Regions from separate parts of the Bradyrhizobium sp. USDA 326 genome, predicted to be linked through region 2. Evidence: predicted binding sites of a transcription regulator. Region 2 holds the regulator's gene; the other holds the start of a gene.
The links. The regulator PhoB, encoded in region 2, activates phosphate uptake and scavenging genes when phosphate is short. The targets are predictions, from matches to a motif close to TGTCATNNANCTGTCAT.
Positions count from the first base shown of each region.

Region 1: ABIG06_RS13285 (DUF2794 domain-containing protein) is a predicted target of PhoB. The motif match lies at 11,852-11,868, and genes of this name have one in related genera.

Region 1 covers NZ_JBMGQA010000001.1:2,766,145-2,780,775, forward strand. Annotated here, with positions in the region: gene mtaB (tRNA (N(6)-L-threonylcarbamoyladenosine(37)-C(2))-methylthiotransferase MtaB) at 1-190, shown strand, start outside; gene ABIG06_RS13230 (DUF2336 domain-containing protein) at 292-1,401, opposite strand; gene ABIG06_RS13235 (RluA family pseudouridine synthase) at 1,643-2,344, opposite strand; gene ftsY (signal recognition particle-docking protein FtsY) at 2,403-3,347, shown strand; gene ABIG06_RS13245 (septation protein A) at 3,468-4,070, shown strand; gene ABIG06_RS13250 (DsbE family thiol:disulfide interchange protein) at 4,212-4,805, opposite strand; gene ccmD (heme exporter protein CcmD) at 4,802-4,987, opposite strand; gene ABIG06_RS13260 (heme ABC transporter permease) at 4,984-5,775, opposite strand; gene ccmB (heme exporter protein CcmB) at 5,867-6,535, opposite strand; gene ccmA (heme ABC exporter ATP-binding protein CcmA) at 6,816-7,418, opposite strand; gene acnA (aconitate hydratase AcnA) at 7,660-10,380, shown strand; gene ABIG06_RS13280 (DUF1223 domain-containing protein) at 10,614-11,390, shown strand; gene ABIG06_RS13285 (DUF2794 domain-containing protein) at 11,933-12,304, shown strand; gene ABIG06_RS13290 (GNAT family N-acetyltransferase) at 12,314-12,844, opposite strand; gene ABIG06_RS13295 (Bax inhibitor-1/YccA family protein) at 13,060-13,851, opposite strand; gene ABIG06_RS13300 (ABC transporter permease) at 14,121-14,631, opposite strand, start outside.
Region 2 covers NZ_JBMGQA010000001.1:2,098,568-2,113,198, forward strand. Annotated here, with positions in the region: gene ABIG06_RS10085 (SRPBCC family protein) at 88-489, shown strand; gene ABIG06_RS10090 (hypothetical protein) at 539-1,591, opposite strand; gene ABIG06_RS10095 (PAS domain S-box protein) at 1,696-2,109, opposite strand; gene ABIG06_RS10100 (2'-deoxycytidine 5'-triphosphate deaminase) at 2,281-3,417, opposite strand; SAM riboswitch at 3,498-3,577, shown strand; gene ABIG06_RS10105 (O-succinylhomoserine sulfhydrylase) at 3,653-4,840, shown strand; gene ABIG06_RS10110 (SGNH/GDSL hydrolase family protein) at 4,912-5,904, opposite strand; gene ABIG06_RS10115 (SGNH/GDSL hydrolase family protein) at 5,917-6,696, opposite strand; gene ABIG06_RS10120 (OpgC domain-containing protein) at 6,696-7,952, opposite strand; gene apaG (Co2+/Mg2+ efflux protein ApaG) at 8,148-8,540, shown strand; gene ABIG06_RS10130 (Hsp33 family molecular chaperone) at 8,666-9,673, opposite strand; gene argF (ornithine carbamoyltransferase) at 9,824-10,759, opposite strand; gene ABIG06_RS10140 (aspartate aminotransferase family protein) at 10,759-11,967, opposite strand; gene ABIG06_RS10145 (GcrA family cell cycle regulator) at 12,426-12,938, shown strand; gene phoB (phosphate regulon transcriptional regulator PhoB) at 13,166-13,873, opposite strand; gene phoU (phosphate signaling complex protein PhoU) at 13,888-14,604, opposite strand; gene pstB (phosphate ABC transporter ATP-binding protein PstB) at 14,616-14,631, opposite strand, start outside.

The sequences.
Region 1 (14,631 bases), 670 kb from region 2:
TGCGGCCGGTGAAGCCGCACTGCGGAAGCGGCTGCAGGCCGAGGTCGGCGCAACGCGCAATGTGCTGATCGAGAGCGAGGGGCAGGGCCGCACGGAGCATTATCTGCCGGTGGCGATTGCAGGCGAGCGGGTGGGCAGCGTGGTGCGGCTGACGATTGCCGGCAGCGATGGCGAGCGGCTGACTGTATAGTTGGTCTGCGGAGTTGTGCCGCGCTCTATCGTCAATGTCGTCCCTGCGCACGCAGGGACGATACCGAGGGTTTGGATACGCGGTGACTGGAACGCGCGCTCCTACGACGCCCGCACCTGCCAGAACCGCAGCGTGCGCCGCGCGTCCTCCGTCGTCATTCTCGCAAAATGATCCTGCGCCCTGGCGAGATCGGCCGGCTTCATCGCACCCGTCGCGAAGCGGCTTTCGAGCACGGCGGCCGTCGTCTCCCAGCTGAGCTGCGCGGCCTTGCAGGGCACCAGCAGACCGTCCTCGCGCAAGCTCTGCATCAGTGGGCGAATCACGTCGACCGTCGACCCGGACAAAGCCGCAAGGCTCGCCACGGTCTCCTCATAGCGCCGCTGTCTGGCGAAGCCGGACAGCGCCGCCTCATCAAGCTGGCCGGTCGCCTTGAGACCGGCGATGGCGCGCTTGGCGCCTTCGAAATCACGGACACCGGACATTTCGCGCTCGACGCCGACCGTGACGGCTGCGATCGCGCTCTGGATTTCCTCGAACAGATGCGGCGGCGCGCGCGACAACAGGCGGGTGCGCACGGCATCCGTCGCCGAGCGCAGCAATTGGTAGCGCAGATCCGATGGCAGATCGATGCGAACGCCGACGCTCACCGCGAGCTCCGGATCGCTCTCGGCCTGTCCGACGATGATGGCAAATCCGCCTCCGGAGAGGCGCGCGCCGGGATTGGCGGCGAGCCGCCGGCTGACCCTCGGATAGCGGCGCGCCAGCAGCGCGTCGGTGACGATCTCCTTCAGCCACCAGCGTCCGGCGACCGCGAGCAGATGCGGCTCGTCCTTGCTGGAGACGATCTTCACCAGCTCACCGTCATCGAGCCGCGCGGATTCCTGCAGCACGGGACCGGCGATCCGGATTTCGTCATTGTTGGCGAGGCGGCGGATCACGGACGGCGGCGCCTGCGCGATCGGCGCGAGCTGTGCGCTGATCTCGGCGAGTGCGACGCGTGCGCCCATGTCGGCGATGGCGCGCAGCTCGATCGTGCCGATCAGGCGCTCGAGCACGTCGTCGAACAGGGCGATCTGCTCGTCGTCAAAGCTGCCGGCGGAAGACAGGAACAGGTCGGTGACGCGCCGGGCCGTCTCCAGCCCCTTTTCCGGCGAGCCTGCCAGAATCGCGGATTCGACCTCCTCGATGATCGATTGCTGGGCCTTCGACATCACGCGCTGCTCGTCCCGAGCGGTTAACGGAAGCTTATTCTAAGCAACCGCTATCATTAGAGAGGAGCGCTGAAGGTTTGGTAAACCATGCACCGGCGAGAACAGGTCGACCGCTGCCACGGATGCGATAATCCCCAAGCGGAGAAAGCCCCCACCCGGCGCTCGGCGCCGACCTCTCCCCCAAGCGGGAGAGGTGAGAGAGCTCGTGGCGCGATTTGTGTAACCCAAACCCGGCTGGCACCTATGCCCCATTCCACCCGCAAGCCCTGAGCTTTTCGTGCATATGCGGCGGGGCCGGCGCCACGACGCGGACCGGCTCCTTGTTCCGGGAGATCGGCACCACGATCTCGCGGGAATGCAGGTGCAGGCGCGGCTCGCCGAAGCGCGGGCCGTTGCCGTAAATGTTATCGCCGAAGATCGGCCAGCCGGTCGCGGCCGAGTGTACCCGCAATTGATGGGTCCGGCCGGTGACGGGTTCCATGGCGAGCCAGGTCACGCCTTCGCCCCGGCCCATCACCTTCCAATTGGTGACGGCCTTCTGCCCCTCAGGGTCCGGCTTCTGCCACCAGCCGCGCTCGGCATTGAGCCGGCCGAGCGGCATGTCGATCGTGCCTTCGTCCTCAGTGGGCCCGCCCTCGACCACGGTCCAGTAGGTCTTGCCGATCTTGCCGTGCTTGAACAGCAGGCCCAGCGATGCGGTCGCCTTGCGATGGCGTCCGAGCACGAGGCAGCCGGAGGTGTCCTTGTCGAGCCGGTGGGCCAGCACCGGCGGCCGCGGCAGGCCGAAGCGGAGCGCGTCGAACGAGGCTTCCAGGTTCGCGCCGCCCTTGGGGCCGCGATGCACCGGCAGGCCGGCCGGCTTGTCGATGACCAGCATCAGCCCGTCGCGATGGAGCACGCGCGACAAAATCTCCTCAGCGGTCAATTCGGGAACATCGAGCAAGGATAACGACTTTCGGTCAAGACTTTCGTTTACAGGCCGGAACGGCTAACACGCCACCATGAACGATACCACCTCCGACACCCCCAAACTGAGCTGGTGGCGCCGCCTGTCCAACGGGCTGAAGCGCACGTCGTCCTCGCTCGGGACCGCGGTCGCCGACCTCGTCATCAAGCGCAAGCTCGACCGCGCCATGCTCGACGACATCGAGGACGTGCTCTTGCGCGCCGATCTCGGCACCTCGGTCGCGGTCCGGATCGCGGACGCGGTCGGCGCCGGGCGCTATGACAAGGCGATCTCGGCCGACGAAGTGAAGGACGTCGTCGCGACAGAGGTCGAGAAGGTGCTGGCGCCGGTGGCGAAGCCACTCGAGATCGACACGGCCAGGAAGCCGTTCGTCATTCTCGTCGTCGGCGTCAACGGCTCGGGCAAGACCACCACGATCGGAAAGCTCTCGCAGAAATTCGCGTCCGAGGGCCGCAAGGTGATGCTGGCCGCCGGCGACACGTTTCGCGCAGCGGCGATCGAGCAGCTCAAGGTCTGGGGTGAGCGGACGAAGACGCCCGTCATATCAGGTGCGCAGGGCTCGGATTCGGCAAGCCTCGCCTTCAGCGCGCTGACGGCGGCGAAGGAGCAGAACATCGACGTGCTCCTGATCGACACCGCCGGCCGCCTTCAAAACAAGGCCGAGCTGATGAACGAGCTCGAAAAGGTCGTGCGCGTCATCCGCAAGGTGGACGCCACCGCGCCGCATGCGGTCCTGCTGGTGCTGGACGCCACCGTCGGCCAGAACGCGCTGTCGCAGGTCGAGGCCTTCCATCGCACCGCAGGCGTCACCGGCCTTGTGATGACCAAGCTCGACGGCACCGCGCGCGGCGGCATCCTGGTGGCGCTCGCGGAGAAATTCAAACTGCCGGTGCATTTCATCGGCGTCGGCGAAGGCGTCGACGATCTCGCGCCGTTCACCGCGCGCGACTTCGCCCGCGCGATCGCCGGAATCGAATAGCGTCATCCTTCGAGACGCCGCTTGCGCGGCTCCTCGGGATGAGGTCGTGCCACACATGAGGTCCTCATCCTGAGGAGACCGCGAAGCGGTCGTCTAAGGATGGGAGAGACGGAAGAGAGAATGGACAAGACCCAGCCGCATCCACTGTTCAAGCTCGCGACCGAGCTCGGTCCGCTGCTCGTGTTCTTCTTCGTGAATGCGAAGTTCAATCTGTTCGCCGCGACCGGAGCCTTCATGGTCGCGATCGTTGCAGCGATGGTCGCCTCCTATGTGGTGACGCGCCACATCCCGATCATGGCGATCGTGACCGGCGTGGTCGTGCTGGTGTTCGGCACGCTGACCCTGGTGCTGCACGACGAGACCTTCATCAAGGTCAAGCCGACCATCATCTACGGCCTGTTCGCCGCGATCCTCGGCGGCGGCCTGCTGTTCGGCCGGTCCTTCATCGCCGTGATGTTCGACCAGGTGTTCAATCTGACGCCGCAGGGCTGGCGGATCCTCACGCTGCGCTGGGCGCTGTTCTTCGCCGGCATGGCGGTGCTGAACGAGATCGTCTGGCGCACCCAGAGCACGGACTTCTGGGTGAACTTCAAGGTGTTCGGCGTGACGCCCATCACGATGATCTTCGCCATCGCCCAGATGCCGCTGACCAAGCGCTACCACCTCGCGCCGGTATCGCTGGAGACCAGCGAGGCGGAGGCGGGGGATGTGAGCAAGGGGTGACGGTCTCGTGTCCCGGACGCGCGAAGCGCGAGCCGGGACCCAGGCTCGCCCCAGCAGCGCAGTCGTGGTGGCATGGGCCCCGGCTCTGCAGCGCACCGTTCGAAGAAGCGCTGCGCTGCGTCCGGGGGCACGAGCGCGGCGTCAGCTTCCTGCCTTCAACGCCTTCTCCATCTGCGGCATCAACACCGTCCGCAGATTATCCGGCGTGATCGGCCCCACCAGCTTGTAGACGATGGTGCCCTCGCGCCCGACGACGAAGGTTTCCGGCACGCCATAGACGCCCCATTCGATCGAGGCGCGGCCGTTCGCGTCGACGCCGACGCGGCCGAACGGATTGCCGTAGCGGCCGAGGAAGCGGCGCGCGTTGTCGGAGGCATCCTTGTAGTTGATGCCGACCAGCTGGAAGCGCTTGTCCTTGGCGAGCTCGGTCAGGAGCGGCGCCTCGTCATGGCACGGCACGCACCAGGACGCCCAGACATTGACGAGGCTGACCTTGCCCTTGAACGCGGCGGGATCGAGCCCCGGCACCTGGCTGCCGTTGTCCTGCAATCCCTCCAGCGGCGGCAGCGCCGTCTGCGGCGCCGGCCGACCGATCAGCGCCGAGGGAATCCGGGAAGGATCGCCGCTGCCGAGCCGGAACCAGAACAGCAGCGCAAGTCCGATGAAGGCGATCAGCGGCAGCACCATCAGGAAGGTGCGGCGCTGCGGGGGAGCGGAGGTGGACTGGTCGCTCATCGCTGCTCCGTCGCGCTGCGGCCCGAGCGGCGGGTGATGCCGCGCTCCTCAAGCTCGCGCAGGCGCTGCGTCTGGCTGCGATAGTCGAGCATGACCCAGCCGATGAGGATTGCGACCACGAGGGCGGCAGCCGCATACGACATCACGATGAAGGACGCGTAGGGACCAAGCGACATCGTCATGCGGCCCCCACTTCTTTTGACGCGTTTTCTTGACGCGAGCCGGCGGCCACGTCGCTCGAGAACGCTATGCGGCTCGCCTGCATCATCTGCAGCGAGCGGACGCGGCGGCGCAGGATTTCGTTGCGCATCGCAGCCAGGTGCAGCGTGACGAACAGCAGCGTGAATCCGATCGCCATCACAAGCAGCGGAATCAGGAACGACTTGTCGAGGGCCGAGCCGCCCATGCGCATCACCGAGGCCGGCTGGTGCAGCGTGTTCCACCAGTCGACCGAGAACTTGATGATCGGCAGGTTGATGGCGCCGACCAGGGTCAGCACCGCCGCGGCGCGCGCCGCGCGCGAGGGATCGTCCACCGCGCGCCACAGCGCCATCAGGCCGAGATACATCAGGAACAGAATCAGCACCGAGGTCAGCCGCGCATCCCATTCCCAATAGGTGCCCCACATCGGCCGGCCCCATAGCGAGCCCGTGAGCAGCGCGAGGAAGGTGAAACTGGCGCCGATCGGAGCTGCCGCTTTGGCGGCGACGTCGGCCAGCGGATGCCGCCACACCAGCGTGCCCAATGATGCGATGCTCATCACGCCCCAGACGAACATCGACAGCCAGGCATTGGGTACGTGGATGAACATGATCTTCACGGTCGCGCCCTGCTGATAGTCGTCGGGCGCGAGCGCAGCTTGATAGAGACCGATCGTGAGCAGGATGATTGTCGCGGCCGCCAGCCACGGCAACACCCGCGCTGTCAGCGCGAGGAACCGCGTGGGGTTGGCGAGGTCGATCAGCGTCATGGTATCCTGATAATCACCGGGGGCCGCTCAGGCAATCAGCACGAAAGCCCGTCGCGAAAGTTGATCGGGGTCAAGATCCGTCGAGCCCATCTCAGTCGAGGCCATGCCGCAGGCTTGCTGCGGCCGCGAACGGGCCGATCACGAGGCTAACCAGCGACAGCGCGCAGAGAATCGAAAACGGCGCGCCGAAGGTCATCGGCCCGACGATCACCGCCTGCGAGGCCGCAACCCCGAAAATCAGCACTGGAATCGACAGCGGCAGCACCAGCACGGCCATCAACAGCCCGCCGCGATGCAGCGTCACCGCAAGCGCCGCGCCGATCATGCCGGTGAAGGTCAGCGCCGGCGTGCCCGCCAGCAGCGTCAGCGCCACCGCGCCGGTTGCAACCATGTCGAGGTTGAGCAGCAGGCCGAGCACGGGGGTTGCGACAATCAGCGGCAGGCCGGCGGCCAGCCAATGCGCCAGCGCCTTGGCGGCACAGGCGAGTTCCAGCGGCGTCCGGCTCATCGTGATCAGGTCGAGCGAGCCGTCCTCGTGGTCGGCCATGAACAGCCGGTCCAGGGTGAGCAGGCTCGCCAAGAGCGCGCCGAGCCACAGGATCGCCGGCCCGAGCCGCGATAGCAGCGCCAGGTCCGGCCCGACCGCGAACGGCATCAGCACCACCACGGTCAGGAAGAACAGCACCCCGATCAGCGCCCCGCCGCCGACGCGCAGCGCGATCCTGATGTCCCGGCGGATGAGGGCGGCAAGGGCGGTCATGGGGTGGCCCTTTGGCCAGTGAAGTCGTCTTGTGAGCCCAGCTCCCGCCTTCGGCAAACTGCGCTCCCTCCCCCCTTGTGGGGGAGGGCGGGGGAGAGGGGTACCCCCGGGCGAGGTGCTTGCTCGGGGCTATCTTCCAGCAACAGAACGCCCACTTTTCCAACGCAAGAATCGAGAGAGCGCGTCGTGTGGCACCCCCCTCCCTGACCCTCCCCCACAACGGGGGAGGGAACGGAGAGAGCGGAGCTTGGGCATTCGGAAAGCTGAGGGTGCATCGAAATCACGCCACACCCCCGATCCGCAGCTCCCGCGCTTCGATCCCGAGCGGGGCGTGGGTCGCCGCGATGATCATGCCACCGCCAGCGAGATGATCGCGCATCAGGCCGCCGAACATGTCCTGGCCGGCCACATCAAGCGCGTTGGTCGGCTCGTCCAGCAGCCAGACCGGCCGGCGGACCGTCAGCAGCCGGGCCAGCGAGAGCCGGCGGCGCTGGCCGGCCGACAGGAATCCGGCAGGCAGATGGGTGGCGTGGTCGAGGCCGACAGTGGCGAGGGTCGCGGCGGCGTCGCCGCGCTCGCCGCCCAGGAAAGCGGCCCAGAACGCCAGGTTTTCGGCCACGGTAAGGGCCGGCTTCAGGGCATCGCGATGGCCGAGATAGTGGCACTGCTCCGGCACCGTCAGCTCGGCATCGCCCCCGTCCAGCGCGATCGTTCCGCCGGCGGGAACGAGCAGGCCCGCGATCAGCCGCAGCAGCGAGGTCTTGCCCGATCCGTTGCGACCCATCACCGCGACGGCTTCGCCCGAGGCGGCCGTGAAACCGAGGCCGGCGAACACCTCGCGTCCGCCCCGCACGCATCTGAGCTCGTGACCGGAAAGCCGCATCTCGCCTCGTTTCAACCCGCTCAAAGCCAGGCCTCAGGAAATCTTGGGGTAGCGCATGGGAATTTTTGGCTCGCGGATTGCTGCGGCACGATTGTGGCTGTGGCGGCGCCGTTAGAAAGCTTCTATAAGCCCGGAACTACTCGATGCAGCAACTCAACCTGCCCCTGCAAGCGGCCCAGCCTGATACGCTGACGGTGTTAAAATACCCTGCCGGGTATAGCTAACAATTGGGATCTCCTACATGACCTCGCTCGACAGCTTCAAATGCAAAAAGACCCTCAAGGTCGGCGCCAAGACCTATGTGTATTACAGCCTGCCCACGGCCGAGAAGAATGGTCTGAAGGGAATTTCGAAACTTCCCTATTCGATGAAGGTCCTGCTCGAGAACCTGCTGCGCAACGAGGACGGCCGCTCGGTCAAGAAGGAGGACATCGTCGCGGTATCGAAATGGCTGCGCAAGAAGTCGCTGGAGCATGAGATCGCCTTCCGCCCCGCGCGGGTCCTGATGCAGGACTTCACCGGCGTGCCCGCGGTGGTCGACCTCGCCGCGATGCGCAACGCGATGCAGAAGCTCGGCGGCGACGCAGAGAAGATCAATCCGCTGGTTCCGGTCGATCTGGTCATCGACCACTCCGTGATCGTGAACTTCTTCGGCGACAACAAGGCCTTCGGCAAGAACGTCACCGAGGAATACAAGCAGAACCAGGAGCGCTACGAGTTCCTGAAATGGGGCCAGAAGGCGTTCTCGAACTTCTCCGTCGTGCCGCCCGGCACCGGCATCTGCCACCAGGTCAACCTCGAATATCTGGCTCAGACGGTCTGGACCAAGAAGGAGAAGATGACGGTCGGAAGGAAGACCGGCACCTTCGAGGTCGCCTATCCCGACTCGCTCGTCGGCACTGATTCGCACACCACCATGGTCAACGGTCTCGCCGTGCTCGGCTGGGGCGTCGGCGGCATCGAGGCGGAAGCCTGCATGCTCGGCCAGCCGCTGTCGATGCTGCTGCCCAACGTCGTCGGCTTCAAGCTGAAGGGTTCGCTGAAGGAAGGCGTCACCGCGACCGACCTCGTGCTGACCGTGACGCAGATGCTGCGCAAGCTCGGCGTGGTCGGCAAGTTCGTCGAGTTCTTTGGCCCGGGCCTTGACCACCTCTCGGTCGCCGACAAGGCCACCATCGCCAACATGGCGCCCGAATATGGCGCGACCTGCGGCTTCTTCCCGGTCGATGCCGCCGCGCTCGACTATCTCAAGACCTCCGGCCGCTCTTCCGCGCGCGTTGCGCTGGTCCAGGCCTATGCCAAGGCCCAGGGCCTGTTCCGCACCGCCAAGTCGCCGGATCCGGTGTTCACGGAAACGCTGACGCTCGACCTCGGCGACGTCGTGCCGTCATTGGCCGGCCCGAAGCGGCCCGAAGGCCGCATCGCGCTGCCCACCGTCGCGGACGGCTTCTCGCTCGCGCTCGCCAGCGAGTACAAGAAGGCCGAGGAGCCGGCGAAGCGCTTCGCCGTCGAAGGCAAGAACTTCGATCTCGGTCACGGCGACGTCGTGATCGCCGCGATCACCTCCTGCACCAACACCTCGAACCCGAGCGTCTTGATCGGTGCCGGCCTGCTCGCGCGTAACGCCGCTGCGAAGGGCCTCAAGGCCAAGCCGTGGGTGAAGACCTCGCTCGCTCCCGGCAGCCAGGTGGTCGCGGAATATCTCGCCAATTCCGGTCTCCAGCCCTATCTCGACAAGGTCGGCTTCAACCTGGTCGGCTTCGGCTGCACCACCTGCATCGGCAATTCCGGTCCGCTGCCGGAGGAGATCTCGAAGTCGATCAACGACAACGGCATCGTCGCGGCCGCCGTGCTCTCAGGCAACCGCAACTTCGAAGGCCGCGTCTCGCCGGACGTGCAGGCGAACTATCTGGCTTCGCCGCCGCTGGTCGTCGCCTATGCGCTCGCCGGCAGCGTCACCAAGAACCTCGCCACCGAGCCGCTCGGCGAAGGCAAGGACGGCAAGCCGGTGTATCTGAAGGACATCTGGCCGACGACGAAGGAAATCAACGCCTTCATGAAGAAGTTCGTGACCGCGTCGATCTTCAAGAAGAAGTATGCCGACGTGTTCAAGGGCGACACCAACTGGCGCAAGATCAAGACGGTCGAGAGCGAGACCTATCGCTGGAACATGTCTTCGACCTATGTGCAGAACCCGCCCTATTTCGAAGGCATGCAGAAGGAGCCGGAGCCGGTCACCGACATCGTCGAGGCGCGCATCCTCGCCATGTTCGGCGACAAGATCACCACCGACCATATCTCGCCGGCCGGCTCGATCAAGCTCACCTCGCCCGCTGGCAAATATCTCAGCGAGCACCAGGTGCGTCCGGCCGACTTCAATCAGTACGGCACGCGCCGCGGCAACCATGAAGTGATGATGCGCGGCACCTTCGCCAACATCCGCATCAAGAACTTCATGCTGAAGGGCGCCGACGGCAACATTCCGGAAGGCGGCCTCACCAAGCACTGGCCCGACGGCGAGCAGATGTCGATCTACGACGCCGCGATGAAGTACCAGGAAGAGAAGGTGCCGCTGGTGGTATTTGCCGGCGCCGAATACGGCAACGGCTCCTCGCGCGACTGGGCCGCGAAGGGCACGCGCCTGCTCGGCGTGCGCGCCGTGATCTGCCAGAGCTTCGAGCGCATCCACCGTTCCAACCTGGTCGGCATGGGCGTGCTGCCGCTGACTTTCGAGGAAGGCACCTCCTGGTCGTCTCTGGGCCTGAAGGGCGACGAGAAGGTGACGCTGCGCGGCCTCGTCGGCGACCTCAAGCCGCGCCAGAAGCTGACCGCGGAGATCGTCTCCGGCGACGGTTCGCTGCAGCGCGTTTCGCTGCTCTGCCGCATCGATACGCTGGACGAGCTCGACTACTACCGCAACGGCGGCATCCTGCATTACGTGCTGCGCAAGCTCGCGGCGTAAGCGCGGATTTGTGAACGATGGCTCACTGCGAAGTGAGTAGAAGCCTAAACGAAGGCGGCCTATCAAAGGCCGCCTTCGCGCGTTTGCGGTACGCTTCAGATGGGCCCGCCCGGCGGAAGACCGTCCCTTGGACGGTTGCCTGGACGGATGAACGTACCGCGCCCCGTAAGACTACGGTGACCATCCGGCGATAAGATTCCCCTTCCCACGAGCAATGGTGTGCGGCGTTCGACATGACGACAATGACGGCTTCTCATCTGATTTCGCGCTGGTCCAGTGCCCTCTGGTCGGGAGCTTTCGGCATCTGCGCGATCATCGCCGTCATGCGTCCCGCTCACGCTGATCCCCGCGCCGTTGTTGAATTGTTTACCTCGCAGGGCTGCTCGTCCTGCCCGCCCGCCGACCAGATTATCGGCGATCTCTCGAAAGACCCGTCGATCATCGCGTTGAGCATGCCGATCGATTATTGGGACTATCTCGGCTGGAAAGACACGCTGGCGGACTCGCGCTTCTCGGCACGGCAGCGTGCCTATTCGCGCATGCGCGGCGATCGCGAGGTCTACACGCCGCAGGCCGTCGTCAACGGCTCCACGCATGTCATCGGCAGCGATCGCGCCGGCATCGAGAATGCGATCGGCAAGACCGACAAGGGCAGTGGCGTGATGACCGTGCCGGTGACGATGTCTCTGTCGGGCAAGCACATCAACGTCTCGGTGGCCGCAAGCAAGGAGCCTGCGGTCTCGCACGGCGAGGTCTGGATCTGCTCGATCGCCAAGTCGGTGCCGATCGCGATCACCCGCGGCGAGAATCGCGGACAGCAGGTCACCTATCACAACGTGGTGCGCAACCTGCTCAAGGTCGGCGATTGGACCGGCCGTCCGGAAAGCTGGTCGGTGCCGATCGAGAACCTCACGCGCGATGGCGTCGACGGCGCGGTGGTCTATGTCCAGGATGGCAGCCGGGAGAAGCCCGGCCCGATGCTGGGCGCGGCTTATACGTCGCTGCATTGATTTTCTAGCGTCGCACTCTGCTGTTCCGGGGCGCGCCTGTTGGCGCGAACCCGGAATCCATTTCTCAGCTTGTGTGATGGTAGATGGGATTCTCAGGTGCGCAATTGCGGACCAAAGTTCGCGCTTCGCGTGCCCCGGAATGACAACGTGCCGGACACATCCCGACACAAACAAAAAAGGACCAACTTGCGTTGGCCCTCCTTGCCGTGCGTACAGACCCGATCCTGTTCGACCCCGGGGGGCTGGGGGCTGAGGAATCCGGAACCGAAAGGACCGGGTCAACGCACAGGATTCTTTATCGCAGTGCAGGGCGGCAGGCGGTGGGCGGAAAAGCGGCGATACTATGATTCCTGCTAACGATCCCGTGACGGTTTGCCGCGACAGAGTTCCACCCTTGCGTGTGTCCCGCCTCGCAGCCGATTCGATGGGTTGAGCCCCTTGCGGCGCGGAACGGTTGGCGCAATCATGCAATTGTCATGAGCGCGGCTCCGCGGACGGTCTTCGCCGACGCGTTCATGTCTTGCGATGAGGAGGCGCTTCCCATGAGCCTGATGTCGGAGGATGCCGATCCGAGCGAGCAGCGCGCGGCGGCGCGCCCCGCCGCTGCGAATGCGCAGCCGAACCGGGTGACGTTCAACCGGCTCGAGCTGCACCGGATCCTCAATCTCTACGGCCGCATGGTCGCCGACGGCGAGTGGCGCGACTACGCCATCGACTTCCTGAAGGACCGCGCCGTGTTCTCGGTCTATCGCCGCGCCTCGGAAGTGCCGATCTATCGCATCGAGAAGGACCCGCGGCTCGCGCGCAAGCAGGGCATGTACAGCGTGATCTCGGCGACCGGGCTGATCCTGCGCCGCGGCCACGAGCTGGAACGGGTGTTGCTGGTGATCGATCGGAAGCTGGCGGTGGTGTGACGACCTGCCCTACTTCTCCGGCACCGTGCTTGCACCCTCGCCGAGGTCGCGCTGCATCATCACCGTGTCCAGCCAGCGGCCGAATTTCAGCCCGACATTGGGATGTGTGCCGATCATCTTGAAGCCGGCCCTGGTGTGCACGCCGATCGATCCGGCATTGGCGGAGTCGCCGATCACGGCGATCATCTGGCGGAAGCCGCGCGCCTCGCATTCGGTGATCAGCCGTTCCAGCAGCTTTGAGCCGACACCGCGGCGGTGGAAGGAGGGATCGAGATAGATCGAGTTCTCCACCGTGAAGCGATAGGCCGGCCGCGGCCGGTAGGCGCCGGCATAGGCATAGCCGGCGATCCTGCCGTCGAGCATGGCGACGAGATAGGGATAGCCGCCGTCGATCAGCGTGCGGTAGCGACGCGTCATCTCGGCGAGGTCGGGCGGCTCCAGCTCGAACGTCGCCGTGCCCTCGCGGACGGCCTGCTGGTAGATGGCGGTGATGGCGGGAAGGTCGGCCTCTGTGGTGGGCCTGATTTCGGGTGCGGACATGGGGGAAGATTAAAGCCTTCCCGCGGCTGCCGGAAGGGGCTCCGCCGCCTCCACCCCCGTCATTGCGAGCGCAGCGAAGCAATCCAGAAATGCATCCGCGGAGGGACTCTGGATTGCTTCGCTGCGCTCGCAATGACGGGGAGGGGATCACGGACCCAAACAAAAACCCCGGCCTTTCGGCCGGGGTTCGTGTCCGTTCTCTCTCGTCGTTGCGCTTACTCGCGCTGGCCGAGCAGCTGCAGCAGCAGCGTGAACAGGTTGATGAAGTTCAGGTACAGCGACAGCGCGCCCGTGATGGCCGCACGCTCTGCGATGTCACCGCCGGCCGAGGCGTAGCCGTAGATGTAGTCGTTCTTCAGCCGCTGGGTGTCCCAGGCGGTGAGGCCCGAGAACACCAGCACGCCGACCACCGACACGATGAACTGCAGCATCGAGCTGGCCAGGAACAGGTTCACCAGGCTGGCGAGGACGATGCCGATCAGGCCCATGAACAGGAACGAGCCCATCCCGGTCAGGTCACGCTTGGTGGTGTAGCCGTAGAGGCTCAGCGCACCGAAGGTCGCCGCGGTGATGAAGAACACCCGCACGATCGAGGTGTGCGTGAACACCAGGAAGATCGACGACAGCGAGATGCCCATCAGCGCCGAGAACACCCAGAACAGGATCTGGGCGGTCGAGGGGGCGAGACGGTTGATGCCCGCCGAGATCACGAACACCATCGCGAGCGGCGCGAGCATGAACAGCCACTTCAGGGGGCTGACGAACATGGCGTAGCCGAACGGCGTCAGGAACAGCTTGCCGACGCGGACCGCTTCCGGGGTCGGAACGTCGGTCACGGCGGCCATGTAGACGCCGAGGGCGGCAAGGCCAGTGATGGCCAGGCCAATGGTCATGTAGTTGTAGATGCGCAGCATGTAGGCGCGCAGGCCGGCATCGACCGTCGCGGCGTCAACGCGCCCGGCGGCCCTGCCGAAAGGAGAAGCGTAGTTACGGTCTAGGTCCGACATGGTCGAAATCCCGCTGGTTGGCCGGTCCGGCATGAGGGTCGCCATGCCGCCGGTTCGTCAAATTCTATCTCGGATACCGATGCCAGCCGACTAAATTTTGGCTAACAATCGGGACTCCGAACCCATTCGATATGTGGGAAACTAACACATTCGCTGCAACCGTCCACGCGCGGCCGAATGTCGCCCTCACCCACAATCCAGACGAGCAGTCGTGGTTAATAGCAGGAATCGTGCAATTCCGCTCCCGTGCGGCGACCCGCTACATTTTGTCACAAATTCCGCAACACCGTCGCGGGCTTTTTGTTCAGCGCCAGCAGCGTGCCGGCGAGGCCGAGCCCGACCGTGACGACCAGCGCGGCCGCGACCACGCCGGCTGCGCTGCCGGCCTGCCAGACGAAGCTGAGCGTCATCAGCCGCGTCACGATCATCCAGGCCGCGATGCTGCCGGCGATCACGCCGAACACCGCGGTCGCGAGCCCGATCAGCAGGTATTCGAGGGCATAGGCGCCCAGCAGCCGCAGCCGCGTCGCGCCCAGGGTCTTCAGGATCACCGCATCATAGACCCGGTGGCGGTGGCCGGCTGCGAGCGCCCCGCCGAGCACCAGGATCGCCGAGATCAGGGTGACGGCACTGGCGCCGCGGATCGCCAGCGCCAGGTTGGTCACCACGGAGCCGACCGTCTCCATCACCTCGCGCACGCGTACGCTCGTCACCATCGGATAGGCGTCGGCCACCTGCTTGATGATCTTGCCGTCGCCCGCGGCATTGCCGCCGGCCTCG
Region 2 (14,631 bases):
CCTGTCATCGGGCGGCGCTTCGCGCCGACCCGGTGGCTCGCAATGACGATGCTTGGGGCACCACTTATCACAATCAAGGACATCTTCATGGCCTCCATCCGCAACGACATTCCCCTCCCCGCCTCCGCCCGCGACGTCTGGGACGCGGTGCGCGACTTCGGCGCGCTGCATGAACGGCTGGCGCCCGGCTTCGTCACCGCTTGCACGCTCGACGGCGATGCGCGCATTGTCACCTTCGCCAACGGCTCGGTGGCGCGCGGGGTGCTGGTCGATTGCGACGATGCGCGGCGGCGTCTCGTCTATGCCATCAGCAACGAGCGACTGAAGCACTACAGCGCCTCGGTGCAGGTGATCGCCGAGAGCGATGCGCGCTGCCGGCTGGTCTGGATCATCGACGTGCTGCCAAACGAGCTCGCGGCCTACATTCAGGGGCAAACGAAGGAAGCCGTCGGCGCCATCCACAGGGCGTTCCCGCCTGCGGCTACGTGATCTTTTTCACAGAGGCGTGCCTTGCGGCGGCGCATTCCGATGGGTGAACCTACCCGATCGTCCAGACCAGTGGCGGACGTCCGCCAACGGCGGAGCGCATCTGCACGCCGATGTGCCGGCCGCAGCCCGCGGCGAGCCCCTCGAACAATCCCGCCAGCACCCTGGCACAGGCGGGGTGATAGTCGGCGACGTCGTCCATCAGCTTCCAGCTCTGCTGGCGTATTTCAACCGTGCCTTCGGATTGCGTCATCTCGGCCGCGTCATCCTGCGCCGCGAACAACGCGCTCAGAAACGATGCGAATTCGCGCGCCCCGCCGCGGCGCATCGCCAGCGCCGAGGCAACCTCGTCGAAATATTGCATGCCGATCAACTTGCCGGTGAGATGCAGCAGATAGCCGGCGTCTTCCGGACCGAACAGCTGCACCATCACGGGTGCGGCGGTGCGGACATACTCCATGGCGTAGTTGCGATAGGCCTTTTCCAGACGCGGCTTCGGCCAGCTCGCGACCGGCAGCGCCGGCGCGGTCTTGGCGTCGAACATAGGGGCTTCCAAATGCCGCGCGAACACCAGGCGCTGGTCGAGCTCGAGCGGATGCTCGTATTGATGGTAATAGCCCTCAAGCCCGTCCTGGCCATCGACGCTCTGCTTGGTGCAGACGAAGCCGAGCCTGGGGTCACCGAGCGCAGCGCCGTTGTTGGCGTGCCAGCCGCGCAGCATCGCGCGGGAGATCTCGCCCGGCACGCCGCAGATCGCGGTGCCCTTCCAGATCCAGCGCGGCGGCGGGTAGCGGATCCAGGCCTTGGCGTCGCTCTCATACATGTACTCGACGTGCACGCCGCCGATCCAGTTGGAGAGATAGTGATATTGCGCCGCCGCGACCGCGGGCGGCAGATCTCTAAGCCCGAGCTTCTCGAGCCCGGGCAGGAAACGCTCCTGCTGCTGGCGACGGAACACGCGGAAGACGAATTCCGCGGCATCCGCCGTCCCGCGCCGCGTCACCACCGTGAGGATGAGGCCGGTGAAATAGGCGTGGTAGAGATCGGCGACTGCGCGCCAGCGTTTCCATTGCGCTTCCTGCGCAGAGTCTGATGCCGCGGTCATGTTTCCTCCCGATCCTTGTTGCGATCGAGTGTGTCACCGCACTTGGTGACAGGCAACCTGACGCTCGCGCAGGGCGCCCTGCACGCCGCCCCGACAATTCCGCATCACGAATTTTGCGCAGGCCTTGCAGCGCGCTCGCGCTCGACGCGCTCCGTGACGTCGCGCGCCACCGCAACCGATCCCTGCACGACACCGCCGGCATCACGCACCAGCGCGAATGTCATCTCGACGTAGAGCTTGCGCCCGCTCTTGTGGAGCGCGCGGGTCAGTGTCGGCTTGCCCGCAAGCTTCATCGCCCCGCTCCCCAGCGCGGCCTCGAAGCCTTTCCAGTGCGCGGCGCGGAGATGCTCGGGAATGATCAGGTCGAGGTTCTGGCCCAGCGCTTCCGCGACGGAGAAGCCGAACAGGGCGGCGGACGCGCGATTCCAGCGCATGATCGTGCCGGATCGATCCGAATAGATCAGCGCGTCCGCAACGTCTTCGATGATGCTTGCGTCGAGATCGGATGGATTGCTCATCTCGTCACCTCGCATGTAGCCCTGATTTGCGTCGCGTCCTCACACCTACGCGGTGCCATCGCTGACTTGATCGAGTGATCCCGTAGTCCGAGTCGGGCCGTTATCAAACTGAGCGGCCGCGGCGTACTGTCCTGCTCCAGTCAAGCCGAGGCATGACAGTAGAGTGTGTGGTCACACCCGAAAATGCTTCGATAGTTTGAGGCCCTGCGCCTGGTAGTTCGAACCGATGCGCTGGCCGTACATCGCGTCGGGCCGGGCCAGCATCTTCTCGTAGACGAGGCGGCCGACGATCTGGCCGTGCTCGAGAATGAAGGGCACCTCACGCGAGCGCACCTCGAGCACGGCGCGTGCGCCCTGCCCGCCGGCGCCGGCATAGCCGAAGCCGGGGTCGAAGAAACCGGCATAGTGCACGCGGAACTCGCCGACCAGGGGATCGAACGGCACCATCTCCGCGGCGTAGTCGGGCGGCACCTGCACGGCTTCCTTGGACGCGAGGATGTAGAACTCGCCGGGATCGAGGATGAGGCTGCCGTCGGGGCGCGCCGAGATCGGCTCCCAGAAGTCTTCGACCGCATAGCCGGAGCGGCGATCGACGTCGACGACACCGGTGTGGCGCTTGGCGCGATAACCCACGAAACCGCTCGCCTTCTCGCCCGACAGATCCACCGACACAGCGACGCCGCCCGAGAGGTCGGCATCGTCGACATCGACGAGGCGCTCGGCGGCATGCAAGCCGTCGAGCTCGTCCGCGTTGAGGATGGCGTCACCGGTGCGGAAACGCACCTGCGACAGGCGCGAGCCCTCGCGCACCAGCACCGGAAAGGTCTTCGGGCTGATCTCGGCATAGAGCGGGCCATGATAGCCGGCGCCGATCATGTCGAAGCGGCGGGTGCCATCGGCGATCACGCGGGTGAAGACGTCGAGCCGGCCGGTCGAGCTCTTCGGATTTGCGGCCGCGACGATTTCCGGCGGCAGCGCCAGGCTTTCCAGCAGCGGCACGATATAGACGCAGTTGGTCTCCAGCACCGCGCCGTCGGCGAGGCTGAACTCGTGCAGCTTCAATTCGTCAATGCGTTCGGCGACCGTGGCGCCGGGACCTGGCAGGAAGCTGGCGCGGACGCGATAGGCGATATCGCCCAGACGTAAATCGAGGCTCGCCGGCTGGATCTGGCTCTCGACGAAGTCGTATTCGGGCAGGATGAGCCCCGCTTCCGCCATCGCCGCGATCATGCGGTCGGGCAGGATACCATTGGCGTCGGCGGCGACCGTGAACGTCAACCGGGGGTCCTCATCAGGGCTCGCTTGCATCCCAACATGCGGGAAATATCAGCCTCTTACGGCTAGCCGATGGACGTCTTGACGGAAAGGGCATTGCGGAATATGAGCATCACTTATCCCGTGGTGATTTGAGCCGGCCGGCTTGCAGCCACGTTAAATAAATCGCTAAACAGGCCGGGGACCTCTGTGATCCCGGCCAGTGGAGATATCCAGGCCGGTTTTTTTGTGACCGTTTGCGTGTCGAATGGTCATGTCGGAGGGTCCTATGTCGAAGTCGCCTGCCAACTACCGCCCCGAAACCCGCCTGGTCCATTCCGGGACCCTGCGCTCGCAATATGGCGAGACGTCGGAGGCGCTGTTCCTCACCCAAGGCTACGTCTACAACAGCGCCGAGGAGTGCGAGGCGCGGTTCAAGGGCGAGGATCCCGGCTTCATCTATTCGCGCTACTCCAACCCCACCATCGCGATGTTCGAGCGCCGCATGATCGAGCTCGAAGGCGCCGAAGCCGCCCGCTCGGCGGCAACGGGCATGGCCGCGGTGACGACCGCGATCCTCGCACCGCTCAAGGCCGGCGACCACGTCGTGGCTTCGCGCGCCCTGTTCGGCTCGTGCCTCTACGTCATCCAGGACCTGTTGCCGCGCTACGGCATCGAGACCACGCTGGTCGACGGGCTCGATCTCGACCAGTGGCAGCGCGCTTTGAGGCCCAACACGAAGACGTTCTTCCTGGAGAGCCCGACCAATCCGACCCTCGACGTGCTCGACATTCCCGGCATCGCCGAGATCGCGCACAAGGATGGCGCACGGCTCGTGGTCGACAATGTGTTCGCAACCCCGATCTGGCAGAGCCCGCTGGCGCTGGGTGCGGACGTCGTCGTCTATTCCGCGACCAAGCATATCGACGGCCAGGGCCGGTGCCTGGGCGGCATCATCCTGGCCTCGGAGGCCTTCATCGCCGAACACATTCACAATTTCATGCGCCAGACCGGCCCCTCGATCTCGCCGTTCAATGCCTGGGTGCTGCTCAAGGGCCTGGAGACGCTGGGCGTGCGCGTGCGCGCGCAGACCGATACCGCGGCGCGCATCGCCGACGTGCTGGCGAGCCATCCGAAGATCTCGCGGCTGGTCTATCCCGGCCGCGCCGATCATCCGCAGGCGGCGCTGGTGACAAAGCAGATGCGCGGCGGCTCGACGCTGGTCGGCTTCGAAGTCAAGGGCGGCAAGGCGGCGGCGTTCCGCGTGCTCAACGAATTGAAGCTTGCGAAGATCTCGAACAATCTCGGCGACGCCAAGAGCCTCGTCACCCATCCGGCGACGACGACGCATCAGCGTCTCAAGCCGGAGGATCGTGCCACGCTCGGCATCAGCGAGGGATTCATTCGCTTCTCCGCGGGACTCGAGCATGCGGATGATCTGATCGAGGATCTGACCGCGGCGCTGGAGAAGGCGTGATGGGCGAATGGCGAATAGTGAGTGGCGAATAGATCAAACCCTATTCGCTACTCGCCATTCCCTACTCGCCTCTACATCGGCCGGTACGTCCGCACATCCGCGGGGACGTTCACCCCGAGCCTGATCTGGCCGACGGAACGGATGATATCGTCACCCAACAGCTGGGCGAAGCAGGCATAGCCCCAATCGTTCATGTGCAGGCCGTCGGCGATGACGAAGCCCTCGACCGGAATGGCCTGCTTCTCGTGCCAGTCGCGCATCACCTCGAAGCGCGGGAAGATTCCAACATGACGGAGCTCGGCGACCTTGCTGAGCAGCGTCACCATCTTGCCGGCGCTCTCGGCGCGCTGGTTGACCGCCGGCGAATATTGCGGATCGACCAGCACGATGTCGGCGCCGCCCGCGGCCTGGATGCGGCTGATGCCATCCTCCACCATCTTGGCGGTTTCCCCGGGATCGAGATTGCGCAGCACGGCGTTGGTGCCGACCTGCCAGATCACGAGGTCCGGATGCACGTCGATCACCTGCGTCTGCAGGCGCTTCATCATCTCGGGGGCGTCCTCGCCGCCGACGCCGGCATTGATGACGCTGATGTTGGCGGCCGGATAGTGCCGGCGCAGCTGCGCGGCGAGACGGTTGGGGTAATTGAACTCCGGCGAGCTCGCGCCGAACCCTTGAGTCGACGACGAGCCGAACGCGACGATGACGACGGGCTGGCCCGCGGCGAGCTTGCCAGCAACGTGCGGCAGCGAGCCCATCGCCTTCGAACCGCCCTTCGGCGGCAGGCAGGGCACACGGTTGAAGATGTCGCCGGCGGATTTGGCGGCCTGCTTCACCTTGTCGATGGCTCGCGCCGCGATGCCGCGCTGCTCGGGCGAGGTCGCAGCGACGCTGGTCTGGGAGGGCGAAGCGGAAGCGGGATCAGCCGACTGCGCGGGGGCGGTTGTCGCTTGTGCGGCTGGCGTCTGGGCATACGATTGCGAGGCCGGCGTCAGCAACAACAGCGCTACGGCTGCAGGCGCGGCCAGCCATGTCGCCAGGCAAAAAGGGGGAAGAGAACTCATTAACGCTAGACCTCAATTTTGCTGCTGGGCCGGCTCGAGACGGGCTGCGTCGAACACGAACCGCGCCAACGCCCGGCCAAGGCAATCATGGACCTGTTTCGCCAGCTCGGGCCCGCGGGACGGGCTGAACAGGTCGAACTGACCTTGATCATTCCATTGCCGCATGATCGCGAAACGATCGAACAGCGGAATACCGTGCTCCTGCGCCACCACCCGCATATTATCGAGAAAAGGCTGCGCCGAGATCATGGTTTCGGTGCGTGGACTGTACTGCAGATTCATCAAGACGACGTCAGCTCCCGCATTCTGCAACGCAGCAACCCCTTCGGTGACGGCACTTCGAAACTCGTCGGGATCGATGGCTCGGATAGCATCCACCGTCCCGGTCTGCCAGATCACCAACGTAGGCGTTTTTGCTTCCATCAGCTTAACGAAAGTGGAGGCGGCCTCCTCCGCCGTTCTCTTGCTCTGTATTTCTACGGAGACATGCACCTCCTCCGACGGCGGCAGCTTCTCCTTGAGGATCGCCTCCATGCGCGCCGGATATGAGCTGTTCTCCGAAGATGGAATGGTCGTCGAGCGGCTGCCGATAACCAGGATCTCGAGCGGCCTGCCGGCCTTGACGGCAGCGGCGACCTTGGGCAGCGGGCTTTCGCTGGTCAGCAGATAGGCCGGCAATTCGCAGGAAGCGGGCGCAGGGGAAGCCGTGGGCGCAGCATCGTCCGCACGCGCCACGGGCGCGGTGAGGCCGCCGTATAGCAGGATCAGGCTCAGGAGAACCTTCGCCTTCATCAGCCCCCTCCCGCCAGATCGGCGTTGCCGACGGCGTTTTTGGTTTTCGCACCGCTCTTGTCAGCCACGCGCTTGTACCACGAAATGACCCAGGCCACCCCCCACATGATCAGGACTCCGGAGAGACTAATCAAGGCATGCATGGCTGCGCCGCCGGAAACTTCGGCCAGGATGAAGTGGCCGGCGAAAGCAAGGAAGACGCCGAGACAGAATATCTCGAGGGAATGTTGGCCGCACAGGATCAGCGGCCGCAGCCAGGGCGACTTCAAGCCCGGCCAGTCCCGCGGCAGGAAGCGCACCGTGAGCGCGGCCAGCGCCAGGAAATGCGTGAAGCGCAGCACGTCTAGATCGGTCTTGTTGATCGGATACATCCATTGCTCGATCAGCTTCGGCGTGAACTGGGAGAGCTGCGGCACATACCAGGTCAGCGTCACGTAGAACGACGCGGCGAGATAGGCGATCGCCATCCACATCGTGACGCGCGACGACAGAATACGCGACATGCGGCGCGCACCCCCGAGCGCACACCATGCACCGAACACGAACAGCAATTGCCAGGCAAAGGGATTGAAGGCCCAGAAGCCATTTGGATAGGCCGATAGATAGAGATCGTACTCCCAGGTAACCGCGTAGAGTACGACCGAAAGGCCGAGAGTGACGTCGGGTCGCCATTTCATCGACCAAAGGATCAAGGGCAGCGCCAGCATCAGCACGATGTAGAGCGGCAGCACGTCCATGTTGACGGGACGGAAGCGCAAGAGCAGCGCCTGCACGATGGTGACGTCGGGCTGCTTGAGGAAGTCCATGATGCCCATCTCTTCGGTGTAGAGCGGGTTCTCGAATCTGGTCGCCACGTAGGAGATTTCGGCAAGGAAGATCGTGAACAGGAAGACGTGGGCGACGTAGATCTGCCAGACCCGGCGCAGGATGCGCGCGGTGGCGATGACGACGCCGCTCTCCAGCATCGCCCGGCCGTAGACGAAGGCGGCGGTGTAGCCGGAGATGAAGATGAAGATCTCCGTCGCGTCGCTGAAGCCGTAATTGCGGATCGTGAACCAGGTCAACAGACTTGCCGGCAGATGGTCGATGAAGATCAGCCACAGCGCGAGCCCGCGGAACAGATCGAGCCGGAGCTCGCGCTCGCCGATGGCGGGCAGCGTGATGGCCGGCGCGGCGGCACGCGGCTTGGTCCCTGCGGGTTTGGCTTCCGCAGCCCCCGCGATCGTCGATCCCGTCACTTGGTCGGCAATGGTCATCGGGGGCCTAAAAACGCTCCGCAAATAACGACATTGAAGGAATGTAACGATCCCGCCGTCGTCTCGCAAAGCGGCCGGATCATATAAGGGAATCTCCCTTTGAGGGTGTCCTTCCCTTCGAATTCTGGCGGGACGATGTCGCCAAAGCCGTCTCCAGCGTTTGGTTCCGGGACGGATTTGGCTATTATGGCAGCCATGTACCGCGCCGTGACCCGCCAGATTGAAGTGACCGTCGAGCCGAACTTTGTTCCGGAGCAGTCGTCGGCCGACCGCTCGCGCTATTTCTGGTCCTACACCATCGTCATCACCAATTCCGGCGAGGAAACCGTGCAGCTCAAGACGCGGCACTGGATCATTACCGATGCCTCCGGCCGCCAGCAGGAGGTGAAGGGCGAGGGCGTGGTCGGCGAGCAGCCGATCCTGGCCCCCGGCGAGCGTTTCGAATACACCTCCGGCGTGCCGCTCTCGACCGCCTCGGGCTTCATGACCGGCAGCTACCAGATGGTCAGCGAAACCGGCGAGCGCTTCGAGATCGACGTACCGACGTTCTCGCTCGACAGTCCCGACAACAAGCGGGTGTTGAATTAAGGGGCGCAGCAGGGTGTGGCACGCTCTCTCCCCACCGTCCTTGCGAGCGCAGCGAAGCAATCCAGAACCCCTCCGCGGCGGCAGTCTGGATTGCTTCGCTGCGCTCGCAATGACGGAAGAAATACCTACGCGTCTTCCACGCCCGCCTCGTGCGGCGTGAACTGGTACACCGATGAGCAGAACTCGCAGGTGACGACGACCTTGTCGTCCTTGACCATTGCGGCACGATCGTCCGGCGAAAAGCTCTTGAGCATCGAGGCGACCGCATTGCGCGAGCAGGAGCACTGCGCCTTGAGGACCTGCGGATTGAACACGCGCACGCCGCGCTCGTGGAAGAGACGGTAGAGCAGCCGCTCGCCCGAGAGTTCTGGATCGATCAGCTCGACGTCTTCGACGGTCTCGATCAGCGAACGCGCCTCGACCCAGGCGTCGTCTTCGGCGACACTGTGCACTTCGACACCTTCAGGCGCATCGCCGGGATGCAGATCGGCCTGCCGGGCGCGCTCCGGCGCCTTCGGCAGAAACTGCATCAGCATGCCGCCGGCCCGCCAGCGATGCTTGCCGCCGTCGCTCGAGCGCCACTCCTCGCCGACCGCAAGGCGCACGCGCGTCGGGATCTGTTCGGAGCGGAGGAAATATTCGTGCGCGGCGTCTTCCAGGCTGCCGCCGTCGAGCGCAACCAGACCCTGGTAGCGGCTCATGTCGGGGCCCTGGTCGATGGTCATGGCGAGATGGCCGCGGCCGAGCAGCGCGCCCGGGTCTTTGGCTTCGCCGAGGCGCGCGGCGTCAAAGCGCGCATAGGCGCGCAGGCGATCGGGCGCCATGTAGTCGACGACCAGGAACGAGACCGGACCGTCGGTCTGGGCCTGGAGAATGAAACGCCCCTCGAATTTCAGCGCGGTGCCGAGCAACGTCGTCAGCACGATGGCTTCACCCAGCAGCTTGCCGACGGGTGCGGGATAATCGTGCTTGGTCAGGATATCGTCGAGTGCCGGGCCGAGCCGCACCAGCCGCCCGCGCACATCGAGCGCGTCGACCTCGTAGGGCAACACGGCGTCATCGATCGGAACCGCCGATGGTGCGCGAACCGGGCCTTCTGGCCCGGTTTTCATGTCAGGGGATTGGGAAACCATGGGCCGTTATCTGGGGTCGGAGGGCTGAGAATGGAAGGGGGCGGCTACCACCACGTATTCCGCCATCGTTCCGGACAAGCGAGCAGGACGAGCGCTGATCCTGGACGATCGCGGCGCGCGGGGCGACAGCAACGCCACCACACGCCCCCGCTATTTCACCGCGTCAAAGCACCAGGCCAAAATGCCCTTCTGCGCGTGCAGGCGGTTTTCGGCCTCGTCGAACACGACCGATTGCGGACCGTCGATCACCTCGTCGGTGACCTCCTCGCCGCGATGGGCTGGCAGGCAGTGCATGAACAGCGCATCGGGCTTGGCCAGCGACATGAGCTTGGCATTGACCTGGTAGGGCTTGAGCACGTTGTGGCGGTGCTCGCCCTCCTTGTCGCCCATCGACACCCAGGTGTCGGTGACGACGCAGTCGGCGCCGCGCACAGCGGCTTCCGGATCGGTGCCGAGCACGATCGGCGCACCTGACGTCTTGATCCAGTCGCGCATTGCCTTCTTCGGCGCGAGTTCAGGAGGTGTTGCGACGTTGAGCTGGAACTTGAAGCGCTCGGCGGCATGCGCCCAGGACGCCAGCACGTTGTTGTCATCGCCGGTCCAGGCCACCGTCTTGCCCTCGATCGGGCCGCGATGCTCCTCATAGGTCATGAGGTCGGCCATCACCTGGCAGGGATGCGACCGCCGGGTCAGGCCGTTGATGACAGGCACGGTCGCATAGGCCGCAAGCTCCAGCAGCGCCTCGTGATTGAGGATGCGGATCATGATCGCGTCGACATAGCGCGACAGCACCCGCGCGGTGTCGGCGATGGTCTCGCCGCGACCGAGCTGCATCTCGGCGCCCGTGAGCATGATGGGCTCGCCGCCAAGCTGGCGCATGGCGACATCGAACGACACCCGCGTCCGCGTCGAGGGCCGCTCGAAGATCATCGCCAGCGTCTTGCCTTCAAGCGGCCTGACCGGCTGGTGCGCCTTCTGCTTCGCCTTCATGGCCGATGAGGCGGCGAGCATGCTCTTGAGCTCCGACAGCGGCAGCTCGTTGATGTCCAAAAAGTGCTTTGGAGTCGTGTTGGGCGTCTTGCTCATCAGCTTGCCGCCCGCTTGGTCTGGCTGGAAGAGATTGCGGTGCAGGCGCGTTCGAGCCGCCCGACGCTGTCTTCGATCTCCGCCTCGGTAACGATCAAGGGTGGCAGGAAGCGCACGACATTGTCGCCGGCTCCGACGGTGAGCAATTTTTCGGCGCGCAGCGCCGCGACGAGATCGCCCGAGGGTACCACGGCCTTGATGCCGATCAGGAGGCCCTCGCCGCGCACCTCGCTGACGACTTCGGGATGGCGGTCGATCACGGAGGCGAGCTTCTGCTTCAGCAGCAGCGACATTTTCTGCACGTGACCGAAGAAGCCGGGTTTGAGCATGACGTCGAGAACGGCGTTCGCGGCCGAGATCGCGAGCGGATTGCCGCCGAAGGTCGAACCGTGCGAGCCCGGCCCCATGCCGCGCGCAGCGTCGGCGGTGGCGAGCACCGCGCCGATCGGGAAACCGCCACCGAGCGCCTTCGCCAGCGACATCACGTCGGGCACGACGCCGGTGCGCTTGTAGGCAAAGAGTTCACCGGTCCGGCCCATGCCAGTCTGCACCTCATCGAAGGCGAGCAATAGGCCGTGCTCATCGCAGAGCTCGCGCAGCGCCTTCAGGAAGGCGGGAGGCGCAGAACGAACGCCACCCTCGCCTTGGATCGGCTCGATGAGAATGCCGGCGGTATGCGGGCCGATCGCCTTCTTGACGGCTTCGAGGTCGCCATGCGGCACCTGGTCGAAGCCGTCCATCGGCGGGCCGAAGCCCTCGAGGTATTTTGCAGAACCGGTGGCGGCCAGCGTCGCCAGCGTGCGGCCATGGAAGGCGCCCTCGAAGGTGATCATGCGATAGCGTTCGGGACGCCCCTTGGAGAAGTGGTGGTGGCGCACCAGCTTGATCACACCTTCCAGCGCCTCGGCGCCGGAATTGCAGAAAAACACGAAGTCGGCAAAGCTTTCGTTGCACAAACGCGCCGCGAGCTTCTCGCCGTCCGGGCTCTGGAACAGGTTCGACATGTGCCAGAGCTTCGTCGCCTGCTCCTGCAACGCCTTGACCAACGTGGGATGGGCATGACCGAGCGCATTCACCGCCACGCCCGAGGTGAAATCGAGATAGCGATCCCCATTGGTCGCGATCAGCCAGCAGCCTTCGCCGCGCTCGAAACCGAGGTCGGCCCTGGCGAAAACGGGGAGCAAATGCGGCGCGGCGCTGTTAGTCATGACGTCACTTGAATGTTGCGGACGGTGTGATGCGTGCATTGCGCAACGCACCATTGACCGGCCCGGAAAACGAAACGTGCCGCCTTTTAAGGGCGGCACGTGGGGCTATCTTATGCTTGGCAAGACGGGTGTCAATGCCGCCTGGAAAGCCTCGCGAAATGCTAAATCCGTAGTCTTGCGGTGCCGATTTTGCGGGATTTTCACCACGGAACATGTGGACGCGAGTCGGCGGACTCTTGCGCGGGAGTCACGCCATATTGTAGCGTTTGGACTGTCAGATACGACATCTCGTGCAGCAGTTCTGATCCCAAGAGTCCTCATGTACCGGCGTAAACGTTCGGGCGTCTTGAGCGCGCCCGGCGAGCCTTAAGGGATTCTGACGGCACGGGTTTTTCAAGGCTTAGGCAATCGCTGCGAAGGCCCCAGGATGGCAGGCGCGCAGCGAGGGAAAGGGTGCAATGACGGTTTTGACCTGGTCCGATGATCGCGTCGAGCAGCTGAAAAAGCTTTGGGAGGCCGGACTTTCGGCCAGCCAGATCGCGGCGGAGCTCGGCAATGTGACCCGCAATGCCGTGATCGGCAAGGTGCACCGGCTCGGCTTGTCCGGCCGCGCCAAGAGCCCTTCATCGGCAGCGCCCCGGCCGCGCAAGGCCCGGCCTGCGCAGCACATGATGCGGGTGACCCGCCCCGTCGCCCGCGGCAACACCGCACTGGCGCAGGCCTTCGAGGTCGAGGTGGAGGCCGAACCCGTCACCTACGACAACGTGGTGCCGATGAGCCAGCGGCTGTCGCTGCTGGAATTGAACGAGGCGACGTGCCACTGGCCGGTCGGCGATCCCTCCAGCCCGGATTTCTTCTTCTGCGGCGGCAAGGCGCTCTCGGGCCTGCCCTACTGCGCCCAGCATTCGCGCGTGGCGTATCAGCCTGCAGCGGATCGGCGGCGCGCACCGGCGAAGCCGGGCACGCGGTGAGTTTGCGGATTTAGCTGACTGCAGCCGTCACACGCTGACGGCTCGGCTTACTCGGTGTCGTCCCCGCGGAGGCGGGGGATCAATAACCACAGGGCGCAGTGATTGCGCGAGATGGTCACTCCGAGTCTTCGCCAAACAAAGCCCTGTGATTATGGATCCCGGGCTCACGCTACGCGCGCCCCGGGGTGACGACCAAGATTGTTGCCGCGGCTCGCTAGTTCAGAGCTTTACGTCTGCTCCGCCTTCGCGAACCGATCGTCCAGCGCATAGCCGGCGCCACGGACGGTGCGGATCGGATCCTGCTCACGGCCGAGATTGAGCAGCTTGCGCAGGCGGCCGATGTGGACGTCGACAGTGCGCTCGTCGATGTAGATGTCGCGGCCCCAGACGCTGTCGAGCAGCTGCTCGCGCGAGAACACGCGGCCGGGATGCTCCAGGAAGAACTCCAGCAGGCGATATTCGGTCGGGCCGAGATCGATCGGCCGGCCCGAGCGCGCCACGCGGCGCTTGTCGCGATCGAGCTCGATGTCGCCGTAGGCGAGCACGGTGGCGAGCCGCTCGGGGCTGGCGCGCCTGAGCAGACCCTTCACGCGCGCGAGCAGCTCCGGCACCGAGAACGGCTTGACGATGTAATCGTCGGCACCGGTCGCAAGTCCCCGCACCCGCTCGCTCTCCTCGCCGCGCGCGGTGAGCATGATGATCGGCAGCTGCTTGGTTTCGGGACGGGTGCGCAGCCGCCGGCATAGCTCGATGCCCGACAGGCCCGGCAGCATCCAGTCGAGCACGATCAGATCGGGAATGTGCTCCTTGAGGCGGGTGTCGGCGTCATCGCCGCGCATCACCGTCTCGACGTCATAGCCGTCGCCTTCGAGGTTGTAGCGGAGAAGCTCGGTGAGAGCTTCCTCGTCCTCAACCACCATGATGCGTGCGCCCATGTTGTCGTCGCTCCTTAGGTATTCGGCACCGTCGTGGCGAAGGTCGTCATGTCGCCCTTCGGCCGCTTGTCGGTGATCGCCTGGCCTTCGATCATGTAGAACACGGTCTCGGCGATGTTGGTGGCGTGGTCACCGATCCGCTCGATGTTCTTGGCACAGAACATCAAATGGATGCAGAACGAGATGTTGCGCGGATCCTCCATCATGTAGGTCAGGAGTTCGCGGAACAGCGAGGTGCAGATGGCGTCGACTTCCTCGTCGCCTTTCCACACCGCCATCGCCGCCGGCAGATCGTGCGCGGCATAGGCGTCCAGCACCGACTTGACCTGCTGCTGCACGAGGTCGGTCATGTGCTCCAGGCCGCGGAACAGTTTCAGCGGATGGAAATCCGTCTCCAGCGCTGCGACGCGCTTGCCCATGTTCTTGGCGAGATCGCCGATGCGCTCGAGATCGGTCGCGACGCGCATGGCGCCGACGATCTCGCGCAGATCAACGGCCATCGGCTGGCGGCGGGCGATGGTGAGCACGGCGCGCTCCTCGATGCGCTTCTGCAGCATGTCGAGCTCGGCGTCGGTGGTGACGACGCGCTGACCGAGCGTGACGTCGCGGCGGATCAGCGCGTCGACGGAATCGACGATCATGCGCTCGGCGATCCCGCCCATCTCGGCGACCAGGCGGGTGAGCTCCTGCAGGTCGGTGTCGAAAGCCTTTGCGGTATGTTCAGAACCCATGTTCCGTCTCCTCAGCCGAACCGGCCG